Streptomyces clavuligerus: one gene and its partner. The protein of the gene in region 1 binds, or shares a complex with, the protein of each later gene. Links are inferred from orthologs where the notes say so. Each region holds a gene or a part of one and is shown in the gene's direction. Other genes may lie near its edges. The genes, in order: uvrB and pcrA.

The links.
Region 2: the proteins of uvrB (region 1) and pcrA are in contact, whole or in part, in a crystal structure (PDB 7EGT), measured with the Thermus thermophilus proteins. The link is inferred for Streptomyces clavuligerus from one-to-one orthologs. Residues at the interface, in WP_096411307.1 of Thermus thermophilus: Glu23, Leu25, Arg26, Asp27, Gly28, Glu29, Arg30, Phe31, Arg55, Glu326, Asp327, Phe328, Glu379, Ser382, Gln383, His398, Gly400, Arg401; in WP_096412145.1 of Thermus thermophilus: His654, Arg656, Phe657, Gln666, Asp668, Glu669, Lys680, Arg681, Leu682, Ser683, Lys685, Tyr686, Ala687.

The regions. Positions count from the first base shown.
Region 1 is NZ_CP027858.1:5,328,296-5,343,094, forward strand. What follows is about bases 6,945-9,848. They hold uvrB (excinuclease ABC subunit UvrB), read left to right. Parts: upstream 6,945-7,268; coding sequence 7,269-9,428; downstream 9,429-9,848. Other genes in these bases: CRV15_RS22465 (MHYT domain-containing protein), read left to right, coding at 6,945-7,062; CRV15_RS22475 (TerD family protein), read left to right, coding at 9,680-9,848. Also shown: CRV15_RS22435 (cupin domain-containing protein), read left to right, coding at 34-471; CRV15_RS22440 (carbohydrate kinase family protein), read right to left, coding at 509-1,555; CRV15_RS22445 (pseudouridine-5'-phosphate glycosidase), read right to left, coding at 1,552-2,454; CRV15_RS22450 (MFS transporter), read right to left, coding at 2,570-3,862; CRV15_RS22455 (methylated-DNA--[protein]-cysteine S-methyltransferase), read right to left, coding at 4,285-4,812; CRV15_RS22460 (glycerophosphodiester phosphodiesterase), read right to left, coding at 4,883-5,845; more of CRV15_RS22465, read left to right, coding at 6,115-6,944; more of CRV15_RS22475, read left to right, coding at 9,849-10,297; CRV15_RS22480 (TerD family protein), read left to right, coding at 10,437-12,467; CRV15_RS22485 (TerC family protein), read left to right, coding at 12,748-13,773; CRV15_RS22490 (MBL fold metallo-hydrolase), read right to left, coding at 13,846-14,502; CRV15_RS22495 (maleylpyruvate isomerase family mycothiol-dependent enzyme), read right to left, coding at 14,601-14,799. UniProt on the Escherichia coli protein: The UvrABC repair system catalyzes the recognition and processing of DNA lesions. A damage recognition complex composed of 2 UvrA and 2 UvrB subunits scans DNA for abnormalities.
Region 2 is NZ_CP027858.1:2,423,939-2,438,937, reverse strand. The notes cover bases 4,900-8,003. They hold pcrA (DNA helicase PcrA), read left to right. Parts: upstream 4,900-5,264; coding sequence 5,265-7,742; downstream 7,743-8,003. Other genes in these bases: CRV15_RS09855 (M23 family metallopeptidase), read right to left, coding at 7,807-8,003; CRV15_RS09865 (hypothetical protein), read left to right, coding at 4,900-5,116. Also shown: CRV15_RS09895 (DoxX family protein), read left to right, coding at 1-399; CRV15_RS09890 (hypothetical protein), read right to left, coding at 306-641; CRV15_RS09885 (PspC domain-containing protein), read right to left, coding at 631-1,944; CRV15_RS09880 (PspC domain-containing protein), read left to right, coding at 2,091-3,383; CRV15_RS09875 (LuxR C-terminal-related transcriptional regulator), read left to right, coding at 3,380-4,081; CRV15_RS09870 (DUF397 domain-containing protein), read left to right, coding at 4,406-4,654; more of CRV15_RS09865, read left to right, coding at 4,763-4,899; more of CRV15_RS09855, read right to left, coding at 8,004-9,360; CRV15_RS09850 (esterase/lipase family protein), read right to left, coding at 9,638-10,522; icmB (coenzyme B12-dependent isobutyryl CoA mutase small subunit), read left to right, coding at 11,163-11,576; CRV15_RS09840 (DUF5691 domain-containing protein), read right to left, coding at 11,663-13,321; CRV15_RS09835 (SWIM zinc finger family protein), read right to left, coding at 13,472-14,896. UniProt on the Escherichia coli protein: A helicase with DNA-dependent ATPase activity. Unwinds DNA duplexes with 3'-5' polarity. Translocates on single-stranded DNA with 3'-5' polarity. Initiates unwinding more efficiently from a nicked substrate than double-stranded DNA.

The DNA.
Region 1 (14,799 bases):
AGTGCGGGACGCCAGGGGCGTGCACAAGGGGCCATGGTGCTGGCTGGCTGTCTCGGAATGATCGCCACCGTGCCGCCCGCCGCCGCGAACGCCGCACCCGGCGGCGGTGTCACGGGAAACCTGCTCGCCCAGGGCGTCTCGGAGAAACGGCTGATCCTGAAGGCCAACGGACCGGCCAATGTAGTGGTCCGGACGATCACCATCGACCCGGGCGGTTCCACGGGCTGGCACTACCACGACGGTCCGCTGCTCGTCGTGGTCAAGTCCGGGACGCTCACCCGGACCCTGCACGACTGCTCGGTCGAGGTGATGCCCGCCGGGTCGGCCTTCACCGAGCCGTCCGGTGTGGAACACCGCCATATCGGACGCAACCTCGGGACCGAACCCGTGGTTCTGTACGCCACTTATGTCCTGCCCCTGGGCAGTCGGCTGGCCGAGGACGCGGACGCGCCGTCCTGTCTGGGTGGATGAGCGGGGCCGGGCCGCTCGGCCCGGGGGTCCGCGCCCCTCAGTGAGCGGGCCGGGGGGCCCGGCCCGGCGGGGAGCCCGAGGAGGCGGACGGTGATCCGCAGGCGCCGGGCGGAACCGGCGGCGGGGGACGGCCCCCGACCACGGTGACCGCCTCCGCTCCCGCCCGGCAGCCCTCCGCCGCGGCGGCGGACACCCCGGCACCCGCCAGCAGGGCGGCGAGGAACGTCCCCGTGAAGGCGTCACCCGCGCCCGTCGGGTCCAGCGGCCGTACCGGGGGCGCGGGAATCGGCGCCCTGAGCACGCCGGACTCGGCCACCAGCGCCCCGCCCCGGCCCAGGGTGACCACGGCCAGGGGCACCCGCCGGCTCAGCGCGACAGCGGCCTCGGCCGGATCGGAACGACCGGTGAGGAACCGGGCCTCGTCGGCGTTGGGCAGCAGCGCGCTCACTCCGTCGTAGGCGGTGAGCGCGCGCTCCGCACCCAGCGTGCGCAGAAAACCCTCGGACGCGGGATCGACGCTCACCGGGACACCCCGGGAACGCGCCGCGCCGATCGCCACGCGGGCCAGCGCCCGACCGGACCCGGAGAAGAACAGATAGCCCGAGAGATGGAGTCGTCCGACACCGTCCAGCAGCGAGGCCGACCAGTCGGCGGGGGAGATGAGAGGGACCGCCCCGCTGTCCGTGAGGAAGGTGCGCTCGGTGCCGTCGTCCACCAGCGCGACCACGGTTCCGGTCGGCGCCGTGTCGTCGGCGACGAGCAGCGGACGCACCCCGGCGGCCCGTAATCGCTCCTCGTGCCAGGCGAGGTCGGACCGTCCGACCCGGCCGAGCAGCCGTACGTCCGCCCGTCCCCGGCGCGCGGCCCAGCAGGCGGTGTTGGCACCCGCGCCGCCGGGCAGCACCCGTATCCGGGCGGCGGTGTCGGTGCCCCGGGCGAGGGGGGCCGAGTGCCGGGCGACGACGTCGTTCATCACATCGCCGACGACGAGGAGGGCCGCCGGTCCGGCCCGGCCGCCCCCCGCGGAACCGCCGCCGGTGGCACCGTCGTCCGTGGCGCCGCCGTTCACCGGACCGCTGTTCACAGGGCCGCCGCGATGAGCGCGGCCAGCCGGACATTGCCGCGCACGGCGGCCACGTTCGCCTCCAGGGAGGCCCCTCCGGTGCGCCGGGTGAGGAAGTCCAGCAGGAAGGGGGTGACGGCCTGTCCCGCGATGCCCCGTTCGCGGCAGGCGTCCAGGGCCTCGCCGAGTACCCGGTCGTGCAGGGCGGGATCGAGCTGTTCGGACTCCGGGACGGGGTTGGCGACGACGAGCGCGGCGGGGCTCCCGCCCAGGGCCTCCCGCGCGCGGACCACCGCGGCGACCTCGTCGGGCGAGTGGACCGTCCAGTCCACGGGCTCCCCCGACGAGGTCAGATAGAAGCCGGGGAAGCGGTCCGTGCCGTATCCCACGACCCCGACGCCCAGCGTCTCCAGCCGCTGGAGGGTCGCCGGGACGTCCAGGACCGACTTCACGCCCGCGCACACGACCGTCAGATCGGTCTCCGCGAGGACCCGCAGATCCGCCGACTCGTCCTGTTCATGGGTCCAGTCCCGGTGGACGCCGCCGAGGCCGCCGGTCGCGAACACCCGGATTCCGGCCCGGGCCGCCAGAAAGGCCGTCGCCGACACGGTCGTCGCCCCGCTCGTCCCGGTCGCCAGCGCGGGCGCCAGATCCCGTCGGCCGAGCTTGCGGACCCCGTCGTCCTGCGAGATCCGCTCCCAACGCGCCCGGTCGAGACCGATATGGACCCGGCCGTCCAGTACCGCGATCCCCGCGGGGACGGCACCGGCGGACCGGACGATCTCCTCCAGCTCCGCCGCCACCGCCAGATTGCGCGGGCGGGGCAGACCATGGGCGATGATCGTCGACTCCAGGGCCACCACGGGCCGCCGGGCGTCGAGTGCTTCCCGTACTTCCTCGGTCACCTCGGTGAGCAGCATGTCCCATCCCTGGCACGGGGAACGCCCCCGCAAACCCGCCCTTCGCCCATCCTGCCCCGGGACGGAGACGGACCCGGGCCCGCGGTGCGACGGAGCCGGCCCGTCCGAGGGCCCGTCAGCCGGTGGTGTCCGGGCCCGCCTTCCGCCCCGGGCGGCGGACCGCCCCGCGGAACACGGCCCATCCCAGCCCCAGCACCAGCAGGGCGCCGATCAGATTGAGCAGGCCGTATCCCTGGTACGCGACGATCAGCCCGGCCAGGACCCCGCCCACGCCCGCCGCTGTGTTCATGGCGAGATCCGAGAGTCCCTGCACGGCCGCGCGCACCGGCTGCGGTACGGAGTCCGTGAGCAGCGCGGAACCCGCCACGATCCCCGCCGACCAGCCGAGGCCGAGCACGAAGAGCCCGACGGCCACCTGGCCGTGGCTCGGGCCCGCCGTCCCCGCCAGCAGCGCGGCCGACGCGAGCAGCGCCACCGCCAGACCGATCACCGTGAGTCTGCCGAAACGATCAGCCAGTCTTCCCATGACCGGCGAGAAGGCGTACATGCCTGCGATATGACCGCTGATCACCAGACCGACCAGCTCGATGTCCGCGCCGTGGTGGGTGAGGGCCAGCGGGGTCATCGCCATGATCGCGACCATGGCGGTGTGCGAGACGGCGATCGTGGCGAGGGCGAGCCGGGCCGCCGGCGACTCCCGTACCGCGAGAAGCCCCGCGCGCAGCGAACGGCCCTGGGGGGAGTGGTCTCCGGGCGTCAGGGCGCGGGCTGTGAGCAGGGGATCGGGCCGCAGCAGCGTCTGCACCACCACCGCCGCCACGAGGAACACACCGGCCGCCCAGACGAAGGGGCCCGCCTCGGTGGGGATGCCGAGCCCGGAGACGCTGCGCCCCGCCGGAGCGGCGATATTGGGGCCGAGCACGGCGCCGATCGTGGTCGCCCAGACCACCTGGGAAATGGCCTGCCCGCGCCGTTCGGGCAGGGCGAGGTCGGCCGCGGCGAACCGGGCCTGGAGGTTCGCCGACGACCCCGCGCCGAACACGGCCATCCCGAGGAGGAGCAGCGGGAAGTTCTCCACGGCGGCGGCGAGTACCACCACGCCCGCGCCCAGCGAGCCGACGGCGTAGGCCAGTACCAGGCCGGGGCGCCGCCCCCGTGCGGTCATGAGCGCGGCCAGCGGCATGGAGAACAGGGCCGTACCGGCCACGGTCGCTGTCGGGGCCAGCCCCGACAGCGCGGCGGAGCCGCTGATCCGCTCCGCCAGGACGGCGGCGAGCGCGATGCCCGTGGCGACGCCGAGCCCGCCGAGGATCTGACTGACGACCAGGACGGTGGTGACGCGCCGCCGGAGCGCGGGCAGCGCCTCCGCGGCCACCGTGCCGATGCCCGCCCGGGTGCCGCCTGACAGCGCTTCCGTGTCCGCCCCGGTCCCGGTGGTGCCGACCGGCGGTCCGGCGTCGGCCCGGCCCGGGGGAGCGGATGCGGTCCCGGCCCCCTCGGGACGGTCCGCCCCGGAGCCCGGCCCCGTCCCCTGTCCCGTTCTCGTTGCCGCTCCCCCGTCCCCTGTGCCCTCCGCTCCCGTTCTGCCCGCCGTGCTGTCCCTCGTGCCGTCCGTGGTGCCGTCCACGGGAACGGAACGGCTGCCCGGTCCGGTGCCGTCGGATATGCCAGATGTGTCAGGGCCGATGCTCACGCGCGCAGTGTGCCAGCCCGTGCGCGAGGACGACACCGCCGCCCCCGGTGGGGTGGCGCGCTCTTTTCTCTCCGGCCGGTGCGGTGTCCCCGGGTGCCGCGCCGGGTGGGCGGACGGCCGGCCGGCTGGGCCCCGGGTCAGAAGAGCGGCTGCGGCAGCACGCCCTCCAGTGCCAGGAGCTGTCGCTTGGTCTCCCGTCCGCCGCCGAATCCGCCCAGCTCACCGTCGGCTTCCACGACGCGGTGGCAGGGCACCAGCACAGGCAGGGGGTTGGACCCCATGGCGGCGCCCACCGCCTGGGCCCCGCCCGGGCTGCCGACCCGGGCGGCGAGGTCTCCGTACCCCACGACCGTGCCGTAGGGGACGGCGGTCAGCTCGCGCAGCACCGCACGGTTGAACCCCGCCGACAGCGTCCAGTCCAGGGGCAGGTCGAAGTCCGTCAGCTCGCCGCGGAAGTAGGCGGCGAGCTGACGTATGGGCTCGGCCAGCAGCCCCGCCCCCTCGGCCACGGGGCGGGCCCCGAGCCGGTCGGCCAGGTGGCCCAGGGCCCGGTCCCGGACGGCCGGAGTGGCGTGGAAGACCACGCTGACCACGCCCTCGGCGGTCGCGGCGAGCAGCAGCGGCCCGATGTCGGTGTCCACGACGGCCCACTCGAAGCTGTTCATGCGTCCACGGTACGACCCGCCACTGACAACGGGCCGGGCCAGGGCGGCCGGGCGGCAGGCGCGCGGAGGCTCAGGACCCGGCGGGGGCGGCCCGGTGGCCGGGGCCGCCCGCGCCGCCCTCCTCCAGCGCGTCCCGGACGACATCCGGCCGGTCCGTGATGATCCCGTCCACACCGGCGGCGGCGACCCGCCGCGCCCCGGCCGCGTCGTTCACCGTCCAGGTGCTGACCCTGAGGCGTTTGCCGTGCGGGCCCTTGAGCCGTTGCACGGCGGCGACGTACTCCGGGGTGACCGCGGTGTGCGGCGGGTTGATCTGGTCGGTGAAGGCGGCGTATACGGGCAGCTCCGTCAGCGGCGGTGTACCGAGGAAACCGGTCACCACCCCCGGGTGCTGCTCGCGCACGGCCCGCAGGCTCTGCGCCCCGAAGCTCTGGACGACGAGCCTGTGCCGTACATGCGCACGGTCCAGCCAGCCCCGCGCGCCCAGCTCCCGCAGGATGTCGCGTTCGATGCCCGGGTACAGCTCCGGTCGTTTGACCTCCAGCAGCAGGCTCTGCCGGTTGCGGTCGACCCGTCGCAGATAAGCCGTCAGGGTGGGTACCCGGGACCCCGCCCAGGCGGGACCGAACCAGCTCCCCGCGTCCAGGCCGGCGATCTCGGCGGCGGTGAAGTCCCGCACCCGCCAGGGGGCGCGTCCGGGGAATCGTTCCTCCACGTCGGTGGTGCGGGCCAGGGTCTCGTCGTGGACCACCACCAGCTCGCCGTCCCGGGTGCGCTGGACATCGTTCTCCACCCAGCGGAACCCCAGCCGGGCGGCGTGGTCCACGGCGGCCAGGGTGTTCTCGGGGGCGTGGGCGGAGGCTCCCCGGTGGGCGATCACCAGCGGCTCCCCGCGCTCCGGGGCGGGCGGTCCTGACAGGTGCCCGGCCGGGGCCCCGGTATCGGCCCGGGCGGGCACCACCGGCCCGGACAGCAGGAGGACACCCGCCCCCAGTGCGGCGGCGGTGGTTGCTGCGACGGTTCGTGTGTGCACCTCGACTCCTCACGGCGTTCGACGGGCGACCGGGTGAGCGTGACATCCGGCGGCGGGTCACGAACAGGCGAAGTGTGGCCAAAAAAGCGAACAGACCTACCCAGACCACCCCACGTACCTGTTTCTGCGGAGATAAATCTCTACCCAAATGTTTGCCAAGCGATGGTCAGGCCATACCCTCACCCCCGGGAAAGACGTTCCACCAGCGGGTCAAGGGGGCCACCGCCAGGGGACCGCCGCGATCACATACGGAGCGAAGGGCACACGGCATGCAAGGAACTCTCGACGGTTTCACCTATGGGTTGGTCACACCGGTGGCGGCCTTTGTGATGGCCTGTCTGGGCGGGGCGCTGGGACTGCGCTGCACCACGAGATCCGTGCGGACCGAGGGTGCCTTCAAACCCGGCTGGCTGGCGCTGGGAGCCGTCTCCATCGGCTCCGGCATCTGGACGATGCACTTCATCGCCATGATGGGCTTCAGCATCGCGGAGACCCCGATCACCTATGACCGGCCGATCACCTACGCGAGCCTCGCGCTCGCGATCGTCATGGTCGGCATCGGCATCTTCATTGTCGGCTACCGGGGCGCCACCGTGATGGCCCTCGTCACCGGGGGCACCATCATGGGGCTCGGAGTGGCCTCGATGCACTACCTCGGCATGGCCGGAATGCGGTTCCAGGGGCGGGTCGAGTACAGCATCCCGGTCGTGGCCCTCTCGGTGGTGATCGCGGTGGTCGCCGCGACCGCCGCGCTGTGGGCCGCCGTGTCGATCCACGGCTTCCGGGCCAGCCTGCTCGCCAGTCTGGTGATGGGAGTGGCGGTCTCCGGAATGCACTACACCGGCATGGCCTCGGTCAGCGTCCATCTGCACGGCACCCTGACCGCGCAGGCCGGTGGCGACTCGCCCACCTCGCTGCTGCTGCCGATGCTGGTCGGCCCCGGTGTCTTCCTGCTGCTCGCCGCGGTCGTCGTGATGTTCGATCCGCTGCTGGTGATGGGCGAACCCGAGTGGGAGAAGCCCGCCCGCGGGGCGGCCCCGCTGCCCGGCGTCCCGGCCCGGCCCGTGCAGGCGGCCCCGCAGCCGTGGCCCCACCAGCCCGCCGCGGCGCGGCCGGAGGACGCCTGGCCGGTGAACCGGCCCGGCGAGTGGCCCCACCAGCCCCAGGTTCAGCCTCAGCCCCAGCGCCGCGAGCAGCCCTACTCCGACAGCTGGTGATATCCGATGGCACCTGATGGCACCTGATGAGGCCCGATGAGATCTGACGACATCTGATGACAGCGCAGAGCAGTGGATGACACTCGGTGATCGAGGGTGACATCACGTGACGACCGGAGCCGGGCGGCGGTCGCCGGAACGCCCGGCTCCCTGGGGCGGGAGCGCACCGGGACCCCGTTGTCAGTGGGGGGCCGTACGGTGGATTCATGCGGCCCGTTTCCCAGATCGAACGTACGGTGGCGCCCTTCGAGGTCGTCAGTCCCTTCCAGCCCAGCGGCGACCAGCCCACGGCCATCGCCGACCTGGAGCGGCGCATCCGCGCGGGGGAGAAGGACGTGGTCCTCCTCGGTGCGACCGGCACCGGCAAGTCGGCGACCACCGCCTGGATGATCGAGCGCCTCCAGCGCCCCACCCTGGTCATGGCGCCGAACAAGACGCTGGCCGCCCAGCTCGCGAACGAGTTCCGCGAGCTGCTGCCCCACAACGCCGTCGAGTACTTCGTCTCGTACTACGACTACTACCAGCCCGAGGCGTACGTCCCGCAGTCGGACACCTATATCGAGAAGGACTCCTCGATCAACGAGGAGGTGGAGCGGCTGCGCCACTCCGCGACCAACTCCCTGCTGACCCGGCGCGATGTGATCGTGGTCGCCTCCGTGTCCTGCATCTACGGCCTCGGCACCCCGCAGGAGTACGTCGACCGGATGGTGCCGCTCAGGGTCGGCGAGGAGATCGACCGGGACGAGCTGCTCCGCCGCTTCGTGGACATCCAGTACACACGGAACGACGTGGCCTTCACCCGGGGCACCTTCCGGGTCCGCGGCGACACCATCGAGATCTTCCCGGTCTACGAGGAGCTGGCCGTCCGCATCGAGATGTTCGGTGACGAGATCGAGGCCCTGTCCACGCTCCACCCCCTCACCGGAGAGATCCTGAGCGAGGACCAGTCCCTGCACGTCTTCCCCGCGAGCCACTATGTGGCGGGCCCCGAACGCCTGGAGAAGGCGGTCGACGGCATCGAGGCCGAGCTGGAGCAGCGCCTCGCCGAGCTGGACAAGCAGGGCAAGCTGCTGGAGTCGCAGCGGCTGCGGATGCGGACCACCTACGACATCGAGATGATGCGCCAGATCGGCTCCTGCTCCGGCATCGAGAACTACTCGATGCACTTCGACGGCCGGGAGCCAGGCTCCCCGCCGAACACCCTCCTCGACTACTTCCCCGAGGACTTCCTGCTGGTCATCGACGAGTCCCATGTGACCGTTCCGCAGATCGGCGCCATGTACGAGGGGGACGCCTCACGCAAGCGGACCCTGGTCGACCACGGCTTCCGGCTGCCCTCCGCCCTGGACAACCGCCCCCTGAAGTGGGAGGAGTTCACCGAGCGGATCGGTCAGACGGTCTATCTCTCGGCCACGCCCGGGGCCTATGAGCTGTCGCGGGGCGACGGCTTCGTGGAGCAGATCATCCGGCCGACCGGGCTGGTCGACCCGGAGGTCGTCGTCAAACCCACCGAGGGCCAGATCGACGATCTGGTGCACGAGATCCGGGTGCGCACCGAGCGCGACGAGCGGGTGCTGGTCACCACGCTCACCAAGAAGATGGCCGAGGACCTGACCGACTACTTCCTCGAACTCGGCATCCGGGTGCGCTATCTGCACAGCGACGTCGACACCCTGCGCCGGGTCGAGCTGCTGCGCGAGCTGCGCGCCGGTGAGTACGACGTCCTGGTCGGCATCAATCTGCTGCGGGAGGGTCTCGACCTCCCCGAGGTGTCCCTGGTGGCCATCCTCGACGCCGACAAGGAGGGCTTCCTCCGCTCGGGCACCTCGTTGATCCAGACCATCGGCCGGGCCGCCCGCAATGTGTCCGGCCAGGTCCATATGTACGCGGACAAGATCACTCCGGCGATGGAGAAGGCCATCGATGAGACCAACCGCCGCCGAGAGAAGCAGATCGCGTACAACACCGAGAAGGGCATCGACCCCCAGCCGCTCCGCAAGAAGATCAACGACATCGTCGCGACCATCGCGCGTGAGGAGGTCGACACGGAGGAGCTGCTCGGCTCCGACTACCGCAAGCCGAAGGAGAGGTCCGGCAAGGCGGGCAAGGCCCCGGTGCCCGCGCTGGGCGGCAAGGGCGCGGCCCAGGGCAGGGGCAGGGCCGGGGGCAAGGGGGAGAGGGCCGGGACCGGCGCGGACACGAGTGGCCGTCCCGCCACCGAGCTGGCCGGAATCATCGAGGAGATGACCGAGCGGATGCGGGCGGCGGCGGCGGATCTCCAGTTCGAGATCGCCGCCCGGCTGCGCGACGAGGTCGGTGAGCTGAAGAAGGAGCTGCGCCAGATGAAGGAGGCGGGGCTGGCCTGACCGGTGCGGGAGCCGGTCCGACCGGCGGGGGAGGGGGGACACCCCGCCGCTCCCGTCCCGGTGCGGTGCCCGCGCGGCACCGCAGCGAGCCGGGAAGGCACTATTCCACTCACGCCGTGGGCTGTGTTGCAAGAGCGACACAATAACTGGCCAATTCTGCCGTGCAGTTCATACGACTGCGTAGGGTGCTGGGCATCCGCCCGCGGAGGCGACTGCCCCAGGGCAGAACCGAGCGAAAAGGGGACAAGCGCGTGACGGTCAATATGACCAAGGGCCAGGCCATCAGCCTGCGGAAGAGCGACGGGGCCACCCTGACCGCGGTGCGGATGGGACTCGGCTGGCAGGCGGCTCCCCGACGCGGACTGTTCGGCTCGCGCACCAAGGAGATCGACCTGGATGCCTCCGCCGTGCTCTTCGCCGACAAGCAGCCGGTCGACGTGGTCTTCTTCCGCCACCTCGTCAGCGACGACGGCTCCGTCCGGCACACCGGCGACAACCTGGTCGGCGGCGCGGGCTCCGGGGGCGACGACGAGGCGATCCTGGTGGACCTCGGCCGGGTCCCCGTCCATGTCGACCAGATCGTCTTCACGGTCAACTCCTTCACCGGCCAGACCTTCCAGGAGGTGCAGAACGCCTTCTGCCGCATCGTCGACGAGACCAACGGCGAGGAGATGGCCCGCTACACCCTCGACGGCGGCGGCCACTACACCGCGCAGATCATGGCCAAGGTGCACCGCGCCAGGAGCGGTCCGCCGCAGGGCTACTCCAAGGAGCCCACGCCGGGGGGCTGGACGATGACCGCCCTGGGCAACCCGGCCAACGGGCGGACCTTCCAGGACCTGATCCCGGCCATCCTGCCCCATCTGTAGACGCCCCATCGGTGGACGCCAATCATCCGGCGCCACCGGCACACGGACTGTGGACACCGGACACCGGGCCCTGTACCGGCCTCGGCCGGGCGGGGCCGGTACGCACCACCGAACAGCGGCAGCGAGGGGGGACACGGCGATGACGGCCGAGCTGGCCCGGGGACAGAACCATCCACTGAGCGCCACCCGGCTGGAGATCCGGGTGGCGGGCGGTCACCCGCTGCTGGCCTGTGCCCTCGGCACCGATGAGCGGGGCACCGCCGTCGGAGACTCCCCCGCCCGCCCCGGCGCACCGGGGCTCCCCGGCGTCCAGGTGCCCCGGCAGGCCGCGGCCGTGCTCCGCTGCGCCTTCGACCTGGACGCGCTGCCGGACACGGTGCACCGGGTCGCGCTCGTCCTCGCGCTCCCCGAGGGGCCCGGGGCCCCCGGGCGCTTCGGCGCCACGGCCGGCCCGCACCTCGCGCTCGCGGGCCCCGGTGGCACCGCGCTGGCCGCCTTCACCGTCACCGGCCTGGACACCGAGACCGCGCTGATCGCCGTCGAGCTGTACCGCCGCCGGGGCGCCTGGAAGGTGCGCGCCGTCGGCCAGGGGTACGCGGGCGGACTCGCCCGGCTGCTCGCCGACGAGGGGCATCCGCGGGCGCGGGAAGCGGCGGCGGAGATCCAGCGGGCCGCGGCGCCGACGGCCCCGCGCGCCGCGCCCGCGCGGCTGGGGACGGGGAGTTCCGCCGGGGCCGCCGCCCCGGGTCCGGCGGGCGGCCCGGCGGGTCCCGGGACTCCCGCGGACGCCGTGCCTCCCGCTGCCTCCGGCTCCCGCGACCGCGGGGACACCGTGGACGCGGCCCGGCCGCCCACGGGCGGCCCCGGGGACACCGCGGGCGCTGCGGCGCCGCGCACGGGCACGCCCGCGCCGCCGCCCCTGGCCCCGTCGGCCGCCGCCCCCGTGCCGTCCGCGCCCATCGACTATGCGCACCCGGGGCGCCGCTCCACCCCGCCCCCGTCACCCCCGGCGGCACCGTCCGCCGCCCCCGTCCGGCCGTCCGGACCCGTCGCCGGGGACGCCACCGGCTGGTCGCTGGAGGAGCGGCTGTACAACCAGGTCTGGGGCATGTTCGAGGATCTGGCCCGCAGCGTCGCCGCCTACCGCGGCGCCGTCGACTTCGCCGAGTCCCGGATGGACCGCGAGTTGGACGACCTCCTCGCCGACCCGCGCGCCCGCGTCGGCGGCGCGGCGGACGCCGCCCGCGAGGCCGCGCGGGACAAGTGCGAGCGGCTGACCGCCGAGGCCCGCGCCGTCCTCGACCGGGACCTGGCCCAGCTCGCCGCCGAGTCCGACGTCGTCGAACCGGCGCTGCCGCCGTCCTGCGCCCGCTGGGACAACCCGGTCTGGCATGCCCACCGCGCCCCCCGGGAGCGCCCGCTCGCGGTGCGGCTGGGCGATCTGACCCTGCCCGAGGCCCCCGGTCTTGTCATCCCCTTCCTCGTCCGGCTCCCGCTGGAGCGCGGCCTCTGGGTGGACAGCGGGCACACGGGCCCCGGGGCGGTGTCCGGTCCCGACCGGGTCAAGCGCCTCGCCCTGGACACCGCCGTCGCCCACGCGGCCCGGCTGCTCGCGGTCCACCCGCCCGGCGCCTTCTCCGTGCAGGTCGTCGACCCCGCGGGCACCGCCGCCGCGGCGCTGGCCCCGCTGGTGTCCGCAGGGGTGACGGCGCTGCCCGCCACCGGGGCCCAGGGGGTGGCCGGGACGCTCGCCCGGCTCACCGAGCGGGTCGACCTGATCACGATGGCGCTGCGCGGCGGCGCCGCCGACGCGCTGCCGCCCGGTCCGGCCACGGCCGGGCAGCTGCTGATCGTCAACGACTTCCCGCACGGCTTCGACGACCGGTCCGTCACCCGGTTGCGCTATCTCGCGGACGAGGGCCCGGCGGCCGGAGTCCATCTGCTGATGGTGGCGGACCGCGAGGACGCCGCCGCCTACGGGCCCGAGCTGGACCGCCTCTGGCGCTCCCTGCTGCGGATCACCCCGGTCCCTGACGACCATCTGGCCGACCCCTGGGTCCGCCACGCCTGGACCTACGGCCCGCTGACGGTCCCGCCGGGCAGCGCGGTCCTGGAGCAGGTGCTCGACCGGGTCATGACAGCCGGGTACACCGGGGACGACGAGGCGTGAAAAGCCCTTGCGCGACCTCTCCGCGTCAACCGGTGTAGACCAATAAAGAACCTGCTGAGCTGGCATTTTGAATGTTTCTTTACCATGCTCTTTACCGCCGCTTGGCGGCTCCTGTACGCTCCTCTGAGCGGAGGGGAGTATTCCCGGCCTGCGACGTTCCCGTCAGTACGGATCTCCGATGAGTCCCGGGGCGTCGGCCCGAGCGGCAAGGACCACTCGGGTGGAAGAGACCTCCGGCAGCGACGACGCTGATCAGTAGCCGTACGAAGCCGGAGGCACAGTGGACGTTTCTACTACCACGTGGGTGTTGACCATTCTTGGTCTGTCCGCCCTCATCGCGGTCGACTTCTTCATCGGGCGCAAGCCCCATGATGTGTCGATCAAGGAAGCCGGAATCTGGACGATCGTCTGGATCGTGCTGGCGGTGCTCTTCGGCATCGGCCTCGCGGTCTGGGGCACGAGCCAGGCGTCCGGGGAGTTCTTCGCCGGCTTCATCACCGAGAAGTCGCTGAGCGTCGACAACCTCTTCGTCTTCGTCCTGATCATGGCGAAGTTCTCGGTGCCCTCCCACCTCCAGCAGCGGGTGCTGCTCATCGGTGTGCTCATCGCGCTGGTCCTGCGCGGCATCTTCATCGCGGCGGGCGCGGCGATCATCGCCAGCTTCTCCTGGGTCTTCTACATCTTCGGCGCGTTCCTGATCTACACCGCCTGGAAGCTCATCCAGGAGGCGCGCTCCGACGAGGAGGAGGACGACTGGGACGAGAACCGCCTGCTGAAGTCCGTCGAGAAGAAGTTCGGCGTCGCCGACCAGTACCACGGCACCAAGCTGTTCATCCAGAAGAACGGCAAGCGCATCATGACCCCGCTGATGGTGGTCATGCTCGCGATCGGTACCACGGACATCCTCTTCGCGCTGGACTCCATCCCGGCGATCTTCGGTCTGACCCAGGACCCGTACATCGTCTTCACGGCCAACGCCTTCGCCCTGATGGGTCTGCGGCAGCTCTACTTCCTCATCGGCGGCCTGCTGAAGAAGCTGGTCCACCTGAGCTACGGCCTCTCGGTGATCCTCGGATTCATCGGCGTCAAGCTGATCCTGCACGCGCTCCACGAGAGCGGTGTCGACGTCCCGGAGATCTCGATCCCGTTCTCCCTCTCCGTCATCTGCGGCGTGCTGATCATCACCACGATCACCAGCCTCATCGCCTCGAAGAAGCAGGCGGAGCGCGAGGCGGCCGAGGCCGCCGCGAAGGGCGGCGACGAGGGCGCCGACGGCAGCAAGGACAAGGACAGCGTCGAGGCCTGACGGTCCTGACAGCGGCTCCAGGAGGGGGCGGACGGCAGTCGCCGTCCGCCCCCTCCGCCGTCTGCGCGGGGGTCACCAGCCGCGGCGGCGCCACTCCGCGAGGTGCGGACGCTCGGCGCCCAGGGTGGTGTCCCTGCCGTGTCCCGGGTAGACCCAGGTCTCGTCCGGCAGCACGGCGAAGAGCTTGGTCTCCACGTCGTGCAGGAGGCTCGCGAAGGCCGCCGGGTCGTCGCGGGTGTTGCCGACGCCCCCCGGGAAGAGGCAGTCGCCCGTGAACAGATGGGGGTGGCCGTGCGGATCGTCGAAGACCAGCGCGATCGACCCGGCTGTGTGCCCCACGAGGTGGCGCGCGGTCAGCGCGACCCGGCCGACCCGGATCACATCGCCGTCATGGACCGCCACATCGGTGGGGACGGGGATGCCCTCGACGTCCTCGGCGCCGGCGTAGGTGCGCGCGCCGGTCGCCGCGACCACCTCCGCGAGGGCCTGCCAGTGGTCGCCGTGGCGGTGGGTGGTCACCACCGAGGCGATGGAGTCGTCGCCGATGAGCCGCAGCAGGGTCGCCGGCTCGGCGGCGGCGTCGATCAGGAGCTGCTCGCCGGTGGCCCGGCAGCGCAGCAGATAGCTGTTGTTGTCCATGGGTCCGACCGCGACCTTGGAGATCATCAGGTCCGTCAGCTCGTGCACGTCGGCGGGGCCGCCGACCTTCACTGCTCCGCTGTACGTCATGGCGGCAGCCTATAGCGGGGCGACAGGGCACCGGCGGGTGAGGGAACGGGCCCGGGGCCCGGGGGCGCGCGGGCCCGCCCCGGCGGCACGGCGGGCGGTCAGAGCGGCGGCAGGACGGGCAGCGGGCCGCCGCCGGTCGTGAGCCCGGACGCGCGGACGGCCCGGCGCCCGGCGAGCCAGCCCAGCAGCTCCGGAGCCGGGCCCTCGACACTCACCCGGGCGCCCGCCGTGCCCCCGGTGGTCCACGACTCCCCCGAGGCCGCGCTCAGGGCGACCGGCGGCACCTGGGGGCTCCCG
Region 2 (14,999 bases), 2.9 Mb from region 1 along the record:
CTCTACGCCGGTATCGACAAGCTCACGGACAGCGCCTTCCTCAAGGAGAGCGGCATCGGCTCGCTCGGCGACCAGATGCGGGGCGTCCGCGACCAGGCCGCCGTCCCCGAACTGGTCGACATGGCCCTCAACAGCCCCGTGGGCTTCGGGTACGCCATCGCCCTCGGTGAACTGGCCGTCGGCATCGGTGTCCTCCTCGGGCTGCTGACCCGTCTCGCGGCGCTCGGTGGCGCGCTGATCTCGGCGAGTCTGTGGCTGACCGTGAGCTGGAGCGCCGAGCCCTACTACCTCGGCAACGACCTGCCCTATCTGATGCTGTGGGTGCCGCTGATCCTCGCCGGGGCCTCCGTGCTCTCCGTCGACGCGCTGATCGCCGCCCGCCGCCGGCGCACGCTGTAGGCCGCGGACGCGGCCGACCCGGCGAGACACAGACCTGAGGAGACCACCGGGACGGCCACCCACCACGGGGTGTGCCACGCCCCCGCCGCGTCCCCGCCGAACAGCAGGGCCAGCAGCAGTGCCATCACCCCGATGATCAGCCTGCCCGGCTGGAACGGGTGCAGCGCCCAGGGGTGCCGGTCCCGCTCCATCACGGCCGCGGGCCGACGCCCGGACTCCCGGCTCCGTATGTCATGGTTCACGGACCACCTCCACCTGTCCTATGTCCACCCGGAGACGCAGCTCCAGGGTGCCCGACGGCGCCGCCCCCTCAGGGGCGGGGAACGCGGCCCGCCTGCTCTGGTCGGGGGAGATGTCGATGTCGTTCTTCGGGTCGCCCGGCAGCTTGATCGCTCCGAGCCCCGCCTCGGCCCGCACCGTGACCGAAGCGGACTTCGGTATGAGGACCTTGAGCTGCCCGGCCCCCACCTCCACGCTGGTCGAGACCGTGTCCCCGGCCGGGACGCCGACCTTCCGGAGGTCGAGCGTCCCCACGCCCGAGCCCAGCGCGTACCGTTCGTGGACCGCGCCCGCGGAGGACGGTTTCCACTGGGCGCGGGCCCACTCGGTGCCGATGTCCTTGGGCAGCGCCGACGCACCCGCCAGCAGCAACGCCGTGATCACCGTCATCAGCAGGGTGCCGAAGCCGGTCCGCCCCAGGAACGCGCTGATCGTCATGCCGAGGCCGAACACCCCCAGCGCACAGACCAGACCGGTCTGAAGACTGGTGCCCAGCGGATTGCCGTCCCAGCTCAGCCGGGTGCCGAGAAAGCCCGCGACCATCGCGAGCAGGAAGACCGTGCCCGCCAGGCCCCGTGGCTCCCGGGAGCGCCCGCGCGGCAGCCGGAAGCCACGGGGGGACTTCTCCCCGCCCGGCGATTCGGCGGGACCCCAGAGATAGGAGGGCCCGGCCTCCTTGGAGATCGGGTCCCGCCACCAGGAGGGGCCCTCCGGAGCGGGCGGGGCCGTCGTCTCCGGCGGCGCCTCCGCGACCGCGTGCGCGGCCGCGGGGGGGAGGTGCTGGCTGTCCGCGGCGACCATCCGCTGCCGGGACCAGACGGCCGCGCCACCGGTGGCCAGCGCCAGCAGCGTCGCGAACGTCACCAGCCCCGCGTTGCCCAGCATGGTCAGGAAGAGACCGAAGCCGATCACGGCGAGGAAGACGGCCGTGAGGGCCGCGCCCTCGACCCGGCCCGACAGCAGCCTGCGGGCCTCGTTCTCCTCCTCCTCGTCCATCGGGACCAGCAGCCAGGCGAAGCCGTAGAACATCAGCCCCACACCCCCGGTGAGGGCGAGCACCGCGAGGACGATCCGGAAGACGACCGGGTCTATGTCGTAGTGCCTCCCCAGCCCGCCGCAGACACCGGCCAGCACCTTCTGGCGCGGGGTGCGGCGCAGCGGGCGCGCCTCGACGGTGAGCCCCGCGGGCTGCCCGCCCGGGGACTCGTCGGGTGATCCGCCCGGTCCTGACCGGTGCGGAGTGGTCGGCTGGTTCATGTACTCCATGGTGACGGCCCCCGCGCCGGTACGGCACCGGGGCCGACCCTGGCCCGACCCTGATATCTGTCCGGCTCTCCCCGCTGTTCCTCCTCAGGGTCGGGCCAGGGTCACCCCTGATACCGCGGGTCCGTCCGGCGTGTGACGATCGATGCATGCCCGTCGCCTCCTCCCGTCCCCCCGCCGCTCCGCGTGCTCCCGTGCCGGAGGACGTCCCGCTGCGCAAGCTCTACCGCAGCGCCGAGGGCCGGCTGCTGGGCGGGGTGGCGCGCGGGCTCGCCGGGCATCTGGGGCTGCCGGTCATCTGGGTCCGGCTCGCCTTCCTCGGTCTCTTCCTCATCCAGGGCGTCGGCGCGCTGTTGTACGCGGTGTTCTGGATCGTCGTCCCGCTCGGGGTCGGGGGCCGTACGGCGGAGCCGCGTTCGGTCTTCGAGATCACCGGCGACGGCAGACGCAAGCTGCGCAAGCCCGACCGGGGGCAGCTCTTCGCGATGCTCGTGCTGGTCTTTGGCGCCGCGATCTTCATCGGCAGCATCGAGACGACAAGCAGCCGCTATGTCTGGCCCACGCTGCTGATCGGCGCGGGTGTCGTGCTGGTGTGGCGGCAGGCGGACAACGCCCGCCGTGCCCGCTGGGCCGAGGCCGAGGGCCGTGGGCGGCGGCTGTTCCAGATGGTCCGGGGGCTGGCCGGGGTCGCCCTGGTGGGCATGGGTCTCGCGGGTTTCATGGTGGTGCGCGGCTCCGCCGCCCAGCTCGGCAATGTGCTGACCGCCGCGATAGCCGTCGTCGCCGGGATAGGGCTGCTCGCCGGGCCCTGGCTGGTGCGGATGACCCAGGATCTCAGCGAGGAGCGGACCATGCGCATCCGCGCCCAGGAGCGGGCCGAGGTCGCCGCCCATGTCCATGACTCGGTGCTGCACACCCTGACGCTGATCCAGCGCCGGGCCGACGACCCGGGCGAGGTCCGCCGTCTCGCCCGGGCCCAGGAGCGCGAGCTGCGGAACTGGCTGTACCGCCCGGAAGGGACGGGCAAGGAGGAGTCCGACGAGCCCGACACCCTCGCGGACGCGGTGAAGAAGGCCGCCGCCGAGGTCGAGGACAAGCACGGCGTCCCGCTGGAGGTCGTGGTCGTCGGCGACTGCCCGCTGGACGAGAAGTTGGCCGCGCAGATGCAGGCGGCGCGCGAGGCGATGGTCAACGCGGCCAAGTACGGTGGCGAGGGCGGTGCCGTCCAGGTCTTCGCCGAGGTCGACGGTCGTATGGTCTATGTGTCCGTACGGGACCGCGGCCCGGGCTTCGACCTGGACTCGGTCCCGGGCGACAGAATGGGCGTCCGGGAGTCGATCATCGGCCGGATGCAGCGCAACGGTGGATCGGCCCGGCTCCGCCCGGCACCCGGCGGGGGGACGGAAGTGGAGCTGGAGATGGAGAGGGCGGCGGAGACATGACGGAGACCGCGGACACCGGCAGGGGCGGCGGAGTGGAGCGACGGGTCCGGGTGGTGCTGGTCGACGACCACCGGATGTTCCGTACGGGTGTCCAGGCAGAGATCGGCCGGACCGAGCAGACCGGGGTGGAGGTGGTCGGCGAGGCGGCCGACGTCGACCAGGCGGTCACCGTGATCACCTCGACCCGGCCCGAGGTCGTGCTGCTCGACGTCCATCTGCCGGGCGGCGGCGGGGTGGAGGTGTTGCGGCGCTGTGCCACGCTGATGGCCTCGGCCGATTCCCCGGTCCGTTTTCTGGCGCTGTCGGTGTCCGACGCGGCCGAGGACGTCATCGGGGTGATCCGCGGCGGGGCCCGGGGCTATGTCACCAAGACGATCACGGGCACCGATCTGGTGGACTCGATCTTCCGGGTCCAGGAGGGGGACGCGGTCTTCTCGCCCCGGCTCGCCGGGTTCGTGCTCGACGCCTTCGCCTCGACGGACGCCCCGCCGGTGGACGAGGATCTGGACCGGCTCACCCAGCGCGAGCGCGAGGTGCTGCGGCTGATCGCCCGGGGGTACGCCTACAAGGAGATCGCCAAACAGCTCTTCATCTCGGTGAAGACGGTCGAGTCGCATGTCTCCGCCGTGCTGCGCAAGCTCCAGCTCTCCAACCGGCACGAGCTGACCCGCTGGGCCACGGCCCGACGACTGGTGTGACATCTGAGGCGTCGGCCGGTCCGACCCCCGGTGTGGCGGCTGGGGTGAGGCTGGTGTGACGTGGAAGCGGCCAACTCCGTCGCCAGGACCGTGACGGAGCCCTCCTCCGACCCCGGAATCCGTGATTCATGTTGTCGCAGGTCGCACGGGAGACGGGTGGGACGTGAGCCGACGTTACCCGCCGTACCCACGCTGACCGGCGGATCAATTCCCGGACAGGGGAAACGGATCTTGCCTCTGGCACCTTCGATGGTGACCCACTGCCATGACAGTATCGCCCTGAGCAGTCGGCCCAGTTGATCACGAGGTTGGCGGAGGAGAGCCGTGAGCGGCGCGAGGGTGGGATTCCAGTCCGGCGAGAGCGATCCCGCGGATGTCATACCCGCGGAAGTCGGCTACATCTGGCATAAGTCCAGTCACAGTGCCAGTGGTGCGGGGCAGTGCGTCGAGGTCGCCGCCCTTCCGCGCGCCGTCCATGTCCGTGACTCCAAGAGCAGCGCGGGCCCGGAGCTCGGGGTGACCCCGGACGCCTGGGCCCGCTTCGTCGTCTATGCGGCCCGTCAGGCGGATTGAGTTCTTTCGGATGCACCCCGGGGCAGCGGCCGGGGGGAGGGTGTGCCCGGTGCGGTGAGGCCGACCTGACCTGAGGGCGGCGAGCGGGCGAGAGTTAGGCTCCGCCCCATGGACGTACTCATCAATGTCTTCGTCGCCCTGCACATCATCGGCATCGCGTCCCTGCTGGGCGGGTTCCTCACCCAGATGAAGGCGATGGGCGCCGGGACCGCGCGCTTCACCCCGGCCATGCTGCACGGCGCGCTGACGATGCTGATCACCGGTGTCGCCCTGGTCGGCCTCAACCAGGCGGACGACCAGACCGTGAACAACATCAAGATCGGCATCAAGCTGGCGGTGCTGGTCGTCGTCCTCGGCCTCGTCTACGTCAAGCGGGACGAGGAGCGGGTGGAGAAGGGGCTCTTCGGCGCGGTCGGCGCGCTGACGACCGCGAACATCTTCATCGCGACCGTTTGGACCTGAGCGGTCACGATCACCCGGAGCCCGGAGCCCGGAGCCCGGAGCCCGGAGCCCGGAGCCCGGAGCCCGGGGCGGTTCGCCGTTGCGGTGCCGGGCGCATTCCGTAAGGGGGCGGCGCGTTGTCAGTGGCTGCGCCTAGACTCGGAGAGCGATGAGCAGCCTCTTTGACGATCACTTCCTGGCGAGCCTCCAGTCCACCCCGGAGGACCCCCCGCCGCCCGAGGACCACGAGGACTCGGAGGCACACGCCCCTGAGGAGATCCCGGACGATCTCTTCCAGGGCGCCTTCGACATGCCCCCGGCCAGAGACGCGTACCACCGTGACGGCGCCCCGCGCACGGTGATCGACCCCGCGTCCCTCCTCGAAGGGCTCAACGAACAGCAGCGCGCGGCCGTGGTCCACGCCGGTTCCCCGCTGCTCATCGTCGCCGGAGCGGGCTCGGGCAAGACCCGGGTCCTGACCCATCGGATCGCCCATCTGCTGGCGACCCGCGGTGTCCACCCCGGCCAGATCCTGGCGATCACCTTCACCAACAAGGCCGCCGGTGAGATGAAGGAGCGCGTGGAGCAGCTCGTCGGCCCGCGCGCCCAGGCGATGTGGGTGTTGACGTTCCACAGCGCCTGTGTGCGGATTCTGCGCCGCGAGTCCAAGAAGCTGGGCTTCACCTCGTCGTTCTCGATCTACGACGCCGCCGACTCCAAGCGGCTGATGGCGCTGGTCTGCCGCGATCTCGATCTGGACCCGAAGAAGTTCCCGCCGAAGTCGTTCAGCGCGAAGATCTCGAACCTGAAGAACGAGCTGATCGACGAGGAGAGCTTCGCCGACAGCGCCGCGGACGGGTTCGAGAAGACGCTCGCCCAGGCGTACCGGATGTACCAGGCGCGGCTGCGCGAGGCCAACGCCCTGGACTTCGACGACATCATCATGACGACCGTCCATATGCTCCAGGCGTTCCCGGATGTCGCCGAGCACTACCGGCGGCGTTTCCGTCATGTCCTCGTCGACGAGTACCAGGACACCAACCACGCCCAGTACACCCTCGTGCGCGAGCTGGTCGGACCGGGGTACGAGGATCTGCCGCCCGCCGAGCTGTGTGTCGTCGGTGACGCCGACCAGTCGATCTATGCCTTCCGGGGCGCGACGATCCGCAACATCCTCCAGTTCGAGGAGGACTACCCGGAGGCGACGACCGTCATGCTGGAGCAGAACTACCGCTCCAGCCAGACGATCCTCTCCGCCGCCAACGCCGTCATCGAGCGCAACGAGAGCCGCCGTCCCAAGAATCTGTGGACCAACGCGGGCGACGGCGCGCAGATCATCGGCTATGTCGCCGACACCGAGCACGACGAGGCGCAGTTCGTCGCGGACGAGATCGACCGGCTGACGGACGCGAGCGAGGTGAAGGCGGGCGATGTCGCCGTCTTCTACCGCACCAACGCCCAGTCCCGGGTCTTCGAGGAGATCTTCATCCGGGTGGGCCTGCCGTACAAGGTCGTCGGCGGTGTGCGCTTCTACGAGCGCAGGGAGGTCCGGGACGTCCTCGCCTATCTGCGGGTCCTCGCCAACCCGGAGGACAGCGTTCCGCTGCGGCGGATTCTCAATGTCCCCAAGCGGGGCATCGGGGAGCGCGCGGAGGCGATGATCGACGCGCTCTCCCTGCGCGAGAAGATCACCTTCCCGCAGGCGCTGATCCGGGTGGACGAGGCGTACGGCATGGCCGCGCGCTCGGCCAACGCCGTCAAGCGCTTCAACGTGCTGATGGGGGAGTTGCGCACGATCGTCGACTCCGGTGCCGGTCCCGCCGTGGTGCTGGAGGCCGTGCTGGAGCGGACGGGCTATCTCGCGGAACTCCAGGCGTCGACGGACCCCCAGGACGAGACTCGTATCGAGAACCTTCAGGAGCTGGCGGCGGTCGCGCTGGAGTTCGAGCAGGCCCGCGCCGAGGGCGAGGGCGAGGGCGGCGCCGGGACGCTGGCGGAGTTCCTGGAGCAGGTCGCCCTCGTCGCCGACTCGGACCAGATCCCCGACGAGGACGAGGACGGCTCCGGTGTCATCACACTGATGACCCTGCACACGGCCAAGGGGCTGGAGTTCCCCGTGGTGTTCCTGAGCGGTATGGAGGACGGCGTCTTCCCGCATATGCGGGCCCTCTCCCAGAAGAAGGAACTGGAGGAGGAGCGGCGGCTGGCGTATGTGGGCATCACCCGGGCCCGCGAGCGGCTCTATCTGACCCGTTCGACCATGCGGAGCGCCTGGGGACAGCCCGCGTACAACCCTCCGTCGCGCTTCCTGGAGGAGATCCCCGTCCGCCATCTGGAGTGGCGGCGTACGGGACCGTCGGCCGCGCCCGCCGGGCCGGTGGCCGGATTCGGGTCCCGGTTGCCCTCGGCTCCGTCCTCCCGCTCCCGGGCGGGCGGCGCCGCGGGGTTCGCCACCGGACGGGGCGGCGCGGGCAAGCCCGTGATCTCCCTGTCGACCGGGGACCGGGTCACGCACGACCAGTTCGGTCTGGGCACCGTGGTGGAGGTCACCGGCGCCGGGACGGACGGCGCGGTGGCGACGGTCGACTTCGGGGACCCCAAGCCCAAGCGGCTGCTGCTGAAGTACGCGCCGGTGGAGAAGCTCTGAGACCGGCCCGACACGGAGTCGCCCGCCGATCGACGGAACGGCGGGCGACGGGTGGAACGGTTGGTTAGCGGGGGTCGAGGCCCTTGCTCTGGAGCCAGGCCAGCGGGTCGATCGTCGAGCCGCCGCCGGGGCGGACCTCGAAGTGGAGATGGGGTCCGGTGGAGTTGCCGGAGTTGCCCGCGTAGCCGATGACATCCCCGGCCTTCACCGCGCCGGACCGGATCTTGGCGCTGCTCAGATGGCAGTACCAGGTCTCGGTCCCGTCGGGCGCCGTCAGGATGATCATGTTGCCGTAGGCGGTGTTGTACTGGGTGCGGATGGTGCCGTCGGTGGCGGCGAAGACATTGGTGCCATAGGGGACCGGGAAGTCGATGCCGGTGTGCAGCGCCATCCAGTTGACGCCGGACTCACCGTAGTAGGTGCTCAGCCCCCGGCTCTCCACGGGAACGGCGAACTTGGGGCGGAGCGCCTCGCGCCGCTTCGCCTCCTCCTCGCGCTTCTTCCGGTCGGCCTCCTGGCGGGCCTTCAGATCGATGCGTTCCTGGGTGCGGGAGGCGCGGTCGCCGAAGTCGCGGGCCCCGGCGCTGAGCGCCGCGAGCTGCGTGTCCATCCTGCTGTTGGCGGCGGCGGTCTTGGCGGCGGTGACCGCCGGGTCGACGGGCGTCACCTTCGCCGCGGTCTTCGGGGAGTCGTCCCCGCCGGTGAGACTGCCGACGGACGCGGCGGCGATGCCCGCGACGCCCATCACGCACACGGACGGGACGGCGACCGTCAGCAGGGCCGACCGTTTGGCGGGCGTACGGCGGCGGCCGCGGCCGCCGTTGCCTCCGGAGCGGCGGACGGGGCGCGCCCCGTCGGCGGCGGGACCCGGGACGGCGGCCGGTTCGGGGGTGTACGCGTGGGTGTCGTCGTCCGTGACGACCGGGAGGCTCGCGGTGTCGCCGATGCGCCCGCCGCCGGCCTGGGGACCGTCCGGACCGTCGAGGTCGGTGAGGTCGTCGGGGTCGGTGAGCCCCGTGTCGTGGACGGCTCTGTAACCGGGGTCGTGGTCCGGCTCGTACCCGGCCCCGTACTCGGTGTCGAGGTCGGCTTCGAGGTCGGCCCCAGGGGTCGCGGCGTACTCCGCGAACTCCTGCTCGGTGCCGTACTCCGTGAACTCCTGCTCGGGGGCGTACTGATGCGGTACGGAGGTCTCCGCGCCGGTGGCCGGGTCGGCGGCGCCGTCCGAGTTCCAGGCGGTGGCGTCGTACGCGCCGGTGTCGAAGGAGGCGGCTGCCCACTGCCCGGTGGTGTCGTAGGCGAAGGCGGTCGCCACCGCCTCGAAGGGGGCGGCTTCCTGGGCCTGGTTCCATGCCGCCGCGTCCCACTGGCCGGTGCCGTCGTAGCCCGCGGCGGGGTACTGCCCGGCCTGCTCGGGCGCGGCGTAGCCGTCGTACGCGTAACCGGCGCCCTGGTGGGCCCCGGTGTCCCAGGTGGTGGAGTCGTACTGACCGCTGTGCCCGGCCCCGTAACCGGCCGTGCCGTCCGGCAACGCACCGAAGAGCGGATCGATGCCAAAGCTGCCGGTGGTGTAGTCGTCGTGGCCGACGTGCCCGGCGTGGGCGTGCTGGTCGTTCACCAACTTCTCTCTCGCCTCGGCAGCAAGGATCTGGATTCTGGGTTCCGCGGAACGGTTGGAGATCCCAGAGGGGAACCAGTGGCCGCGACTGTACCCGGCGGTATGCGACGGCGACAATCTTCCCGGGGTTTTGGCGAATCAGGAAAGGGGCATTCGAGCGTCTTTCGGGGGAGCGCGCGCTCAGCTTTGGCGCTATGTTCGAAAGTCGTTCGATAATGGTTGCGGCCGTTGGGGTTGCCCGCCGGGCGGTGTCCTGCGGGCCCGGGGCGGCGGTCGCTCAGGCGATCGAGATGGAGTCCGGTACTCCGGTCGGGTGAGTGGTCTCCAGGGCCTGCCGAATGGCCGCCGTGACGGCGGGATGGACCGGGAGCGCCAGATGTCCGACGCCTGTGACCTGCACATTCTCTGTGTTCAGATCGGGATGCTCGATCCGTGCGGTCTCGACGGGGACCATCAGCCGGTCCAGGTCGCTCCAGAAGCCCACGAACCTGGTGCGGCAGCCGGGGGCCGGGCCGCGCAGCTCCTCGATGACCTCCGAGTCGGGCCGCATCTGCCGGACGACGGGGTGGGCGCTGGCCAGTGGGGCCACTGTGGTGCCGGAATGCGGAGTGCCGAGAGTGACCAGTGTGCGTACCCGCTGGTCACCGTGAAGGCACTGTATGTAATAGCGGGCGATCAGGCCGCCGAGGCTGTGGCCGACGATATCGACTTCTTTGTGTCCGGTGCGGGCGCAGATTCCTTCGATCCGGTGGCCCAGCGCCACGGCGGCCGTCCGTATGTCACAGGTGAGCAGGGAGTGGTTGAGGCATTCGAGATGGCGCCAGCCGTGCCGGGAGAGTGAACGGCGCAGCAGGACGAAGACCGAGCGGTTGTCCGCGAAGCCGTGCAGCAGCACGACGGGAGGGTGGTCCGGGGCGCCGCGCCCCGGGAGGGGGGTGGCCCGGCCCTCGTCCGCCCGGCCGCCGGGCTGTCCGGTCGGCCGTCCGTCCGCCGGTCCGTTCGGGGGCTCGTCCGCCGCGCCGTCGCGGGGGCGGGGGGCGCGCTCGGGCCGCTCGGCCGCCAGGCCGGTGGGGTAGAGCAGCACATGCCCCGCGAGGATCGCCAGCTCCAGGGCACCGGCCCGGAGCGAGGCGGGGGCCCGCAGATCGCGCAGGCTCTCCAGCCCTCGGGCCGCCCAGGGGTTGAGGGGGCCGAGCCCGGCCGGGCCCAGGCCGAGGGGGCTCCGGCCGAGGGGCCCCAGACTCAGCGTGCCGAGCCCGAAAGCGCTGAGCCCGAAAGTGCCGAGGTGGAAGGCGCCGAGATGGAAAGCTCCCAGGTGGAAGGCGCCCAGGTCGAAGGTGCTGACGTCGAGAACGCCTGAGTCGCCTGAGTCGTCGTCGGGGGTCGGGCGGTCCGGGTCGGCCGGGGGCCCGCCGTGAGCGCTCGCTCTGCGGTGGCAGCGGGGCAGAACCTTCATGGGCCGACCTCCGTATGACACACGGAGGACGACGATGGCCCCCATGTCTCCTTGTGGGGCCCCTTCGGCGCACCGCCGATCCCCGTCCGCCGCGTGGACGTGGGCCCGTGCGGCGGCGGGACCGGCTCTTCGCGCCGCACGCCTGCACGGCACGACGGACCCGTCCCAAGCGGCTCCCGTGCGCCGCCGCCGCGTGGCCCGTGGGCCTTTCGTACGCGGATGCGACGCCGTCGAACATGTCCCATGTGTGATTTCCCCCTCCGGGCTCCCTGCGAAACAGGCCCGTGCGGGATGCTGGAGATAACGTTCGTTCACTTGCGGTTGAGCCGGGTGTGTGGAGGCAGCGATGGGTGTGACGGGGCCGATTCGGGTGGTCGTGGCCAAACCGGGGCTCGACGGGCACGACCGGGGGGCGAAGGTGATCGCCCGGGCGTTGCGGGACGCCGGGATGGAGGTCATCTACACCGGCCTGCACCAGACGCCGGAGCAGATCGTCACCACGGCCATCCAGGAGGACGCGGACGCGATCGGGCTGTCCATCCTCTCGGGCGCCCACAACACGCTGTTCGCGAAGGTGATCGAGCTGCTGAAGGAGCGCGACGCGGAGGACATCAAGGTCTTCGGCGGGGGCATCATCCCGGAGGAAGACATTCCGCCGCTGAAGGAGCTGGGCGTGGCCGAGATCTTCACCCCGGGGGCGACCACGGCGTCGATCGTGGCCTGGGTGAACGCCAACATCCGCCAGCCGGCCGGGGCCTGAAGCCCCCGGCCGGACGCCCTGCCCCTGCTTGCCCCCGGCGGGACGCCCTGCCCGGGGCCGGGAGCGGGCGGCGGACCGGCCGGTGCTCAGGGCGCGGAGCCGGTCAGCTCACGGTGCATCGCCTCCCGCAGCCGCAGGGTGGAGACCAGCCGCTGGAACGCCTCCGCCCAGTACCCGCCCGCTCCCGCCGGTGCTCCCTCGGCCCCGATGGGGTGATCGGCGGTCAGCGGTTCCAGCCGGTCCGCCGCCGATGGGTGCAGACAGCGCTCGGCGAGGCCCATCACCCCGCTGAAGCTCCAGGGGTAACTGCCCCCCGCGCGGGCCGTCCCCAGCGCGTCGACGACGGCGCGGCCCAGCGGCTCGGGCCAGGGCACCGAACAGACCCCGAGCAACTGGAACGCCTCCGACAGCCCGTGCGCGGCGATGAACTCCGCGACCCAGCGGCCCCGCTCGTCCGCCGGAAGGGTCTCCAGGAGCCTGGCCCGCTCGGCGAGCGATGCGGTGCCGGGGCCGCTCTCCGGCGGTATGCCCGGCGGCCCCAGCAGCGCGCGGGACCAGGCGGCGTCTGCCTGGCGCACCGCGGCCCGGCACCACGCCGCGTGCAGTTCCTCGCGCCAGCCGTCCGCCACCGGAAGCCCGACGATCTCCTCCGGGGCGCGCCCCGCGAACCGGCGGGTCCAGGTGGCCAGCGGAGCCGCCTCCACCAACTGGCCCAGCCACCAGGACCGTTTCCCCCGCCCCGTGGGTGGCGTGGGTGTCACGCCGTCGCGCTGCATGTCCGCGTCGCACTCGTGGGGCGCCTCGACGGCGATCCCCGCCCCGGCGCCCCCGTGGTCCGGCCCGACGCACGAGGCGGCCCGCCGCGCCATCCGCCCGGCGAGCGCGGACTGCGGCAGCGCGGAGAGCAGTTCGGCGGCGGCCGTGCGGACATTGCGGCTGCGGTCGGCCAGCGTCCGCTCCAGGAACGGTTCGTCCTCGGGCGACAGCCCCGTGCGCAGCGTGTCGAGGAACATCAGCCGGTCCTCGGCCCGCTCCGTCGGCCAGGTCCCCGTCAGCAGCTCCAGCCCCCGGGCCGGGTCCTCGGCCCGTACGGCGGCCAGCAGCGCGACCCGCTCGGTGAACAGGCCCTCCTCCCACAGGGCGCGGACCTCGTCCATGGCGGACAGCTCGGGGAGCACAGCGCCCCCGCCCGCCGTGCCGCGCAGCGCGAACCGCCAGTCGGGGTTGAACCGGGCCAGCCACAGCCCCCGCGCCCCGGCGAACGCCAGCGTCCGGGGCCGCAGGTCCGTGCGTGCCCTGGCCGCGTCCAGCAGCGCGGGCAGCAGCGCGGACGGGGCCCGGAACCCCTGCTCACCGGCGGTGCTCAGCCACTGCGGCAGCAGCTCCGTCAGATCCGGGGCCACTCCCCGGCGACCCCCCGACGAGGGGGCCGCGCGATCGGCGAGCAACTGCTCCAGCCGGTGCCGCGCCGGCTCGGGCAGCGCGGGCCGGTCGTCGCGCGGCGCGGGCTCCGGCCGCGCCGCCGCGACCGCAGGCAGCAGTCCCGCCCTGCGGCGCACCGTGTGCACGGCCGCCGCGTCCAGCAGCGCGACGGCGGGGTCCCCGGCGGCGGGGGACGCCGCCAGAACCTCCGGCGGCGGGGTCCGCCGGTCGGTGCCGAGCAGCGCCGTGGTGACGAGCGCCTCCCACGGCGCGGGATCGATGGCGGCGTGGGCGCCGAGGGTGTCGGTCACGGTGTCCTCCATGGGGCCGGGGCCGGGGGTCGGTTCGGTCGGGTTCTCCGGGGCGGGGCCGCCGCGCTCGGCTTCGGTGCGGGATGGCGCCGGGCCGGTGTGGCCTGTCGGCCTCGCGCGGCCGTGTGCGCCGGACGGGCGGGGCCCATGGACGGGGGGGCTTCATCGGAGCGGTATCAGGCCCGTGCCGTCGGGGGGCCAGGCCGCGAGTGGGTCCAGGCCCTGGTGGCCGCACTCGCCGAACACGGTCACCGGATGCCCGCCGGACACCGCCATGAGCCGCCACAGCCCGGAACGGGTGCGCGCCGCCGGGGTGATGGGCAGCGCCTCCCCGCCGTCCGCGTCCGCGAGCTGCCAGCCGTCGCCGTGCGGAACCGGGACCACGTCCGTCAGCGTCACCGGCCAGGCGTCCAGCCAGGGGTCCTCCCGCAGCGCCCGCCCGTACGCGTCGAGCGCCGCGCCCACCGGTCCACCCGGCGGCGGTGTCCCCGCGGGCAGGGGCGCCCCCGCCGGTCCGCCCCACTCGGCCCGCAGCTGACCGGATCCCGGGAACGGCGTCAGCTCCGCCTCGATCTCCGTCCCCGGGACCAGGGCCGGTTCGGGGGCGCGGCCCGCCGCCCCGAACGACAGCAGCAGTGCCGTACGGCCCGACTCCCGTCCATGGACCCATGTCCGGCGTGCCGTGAGTCTGCCGTCGGGTGTGTCGTAGCGGGCGAGGACCAGCCAGTGGTCGCGGACCGGGCTTCCCTCTGCCGCCACGGGGAGGCCGACCCGGGTGCGGACCGTCGCCGCCAGCGGATCGGGCAGCCGGTCGATGCCCAGCCAGGCCGCGTCCAGCAGATGCGTCAGCGCGCACTCCTCCAGCAGCCGCACCGGCCAGCCCGGGCCCGTGCCCGGGAGCGCGCCCAGCTCCCGCACCCGCGCCGCGAGGCCGGGGGCCTGCGCGTCGACCATGCGGGCCGCGGTCTCCTCCCAGAGCCCGTACCCCGAGCGCTCGGCCGCCGCCATCCCCCCGCGCATCAGATCCGCGAGCCGCTGCTCCAACTCGCCGACGCCCGCCGAGACCCGCTCGGCCCGGCGCTCCGCCCGGCGTCTGGCCGCCTCCCGCGCGGCGTCACCGCCCCGGGCCCCGCGGCCCCCGGCCGCGCCCGGCTCCCCGGTGGCCGCTCCGCCCCCGCCGCCCGCCGCGTCCGCCGCCGTCCGTGCCGCCCGCAGCGCGCGGTCGGCCAGCCACTCCCCGGCCCACTCGGGCGGCGCGGCGGCCGCCACGCCCCGCTCACCCGCCGACCAGAGCAGCAGCAGCCCCAGCGCGTGCTTGCAGGGGAACTTCCGGCTCGGACAACTGCATCGGTACGCGGGCCCCGAGAGGTCCACGACCGTTTGGTACGGGCGGCTGCCGCTGCCCTTGCACAGACCCCACACCCCCGTCCCCTCCACTCCCGTCCCCGACCAGGGTCCCGGCACACCGAGCCGGCTCCCCGCCTTCTGCGACGCGGCGTCAGGAGCCAGTGCCAGCACCTGGTCCGCCGCCCAGCGCACCCCCTGCTCCGGGGGGTTCGGGGGCTGTCCCCCGTTCGATCCCAGCATGTGTACGACGGTAGAAGGACCCACTGACAATCCGCTCTGAGCTGGGGAAATGACGGATTGTCAGTGGGGTGGTGCAGGGTGGATCGCACGTCGGATCGAATGA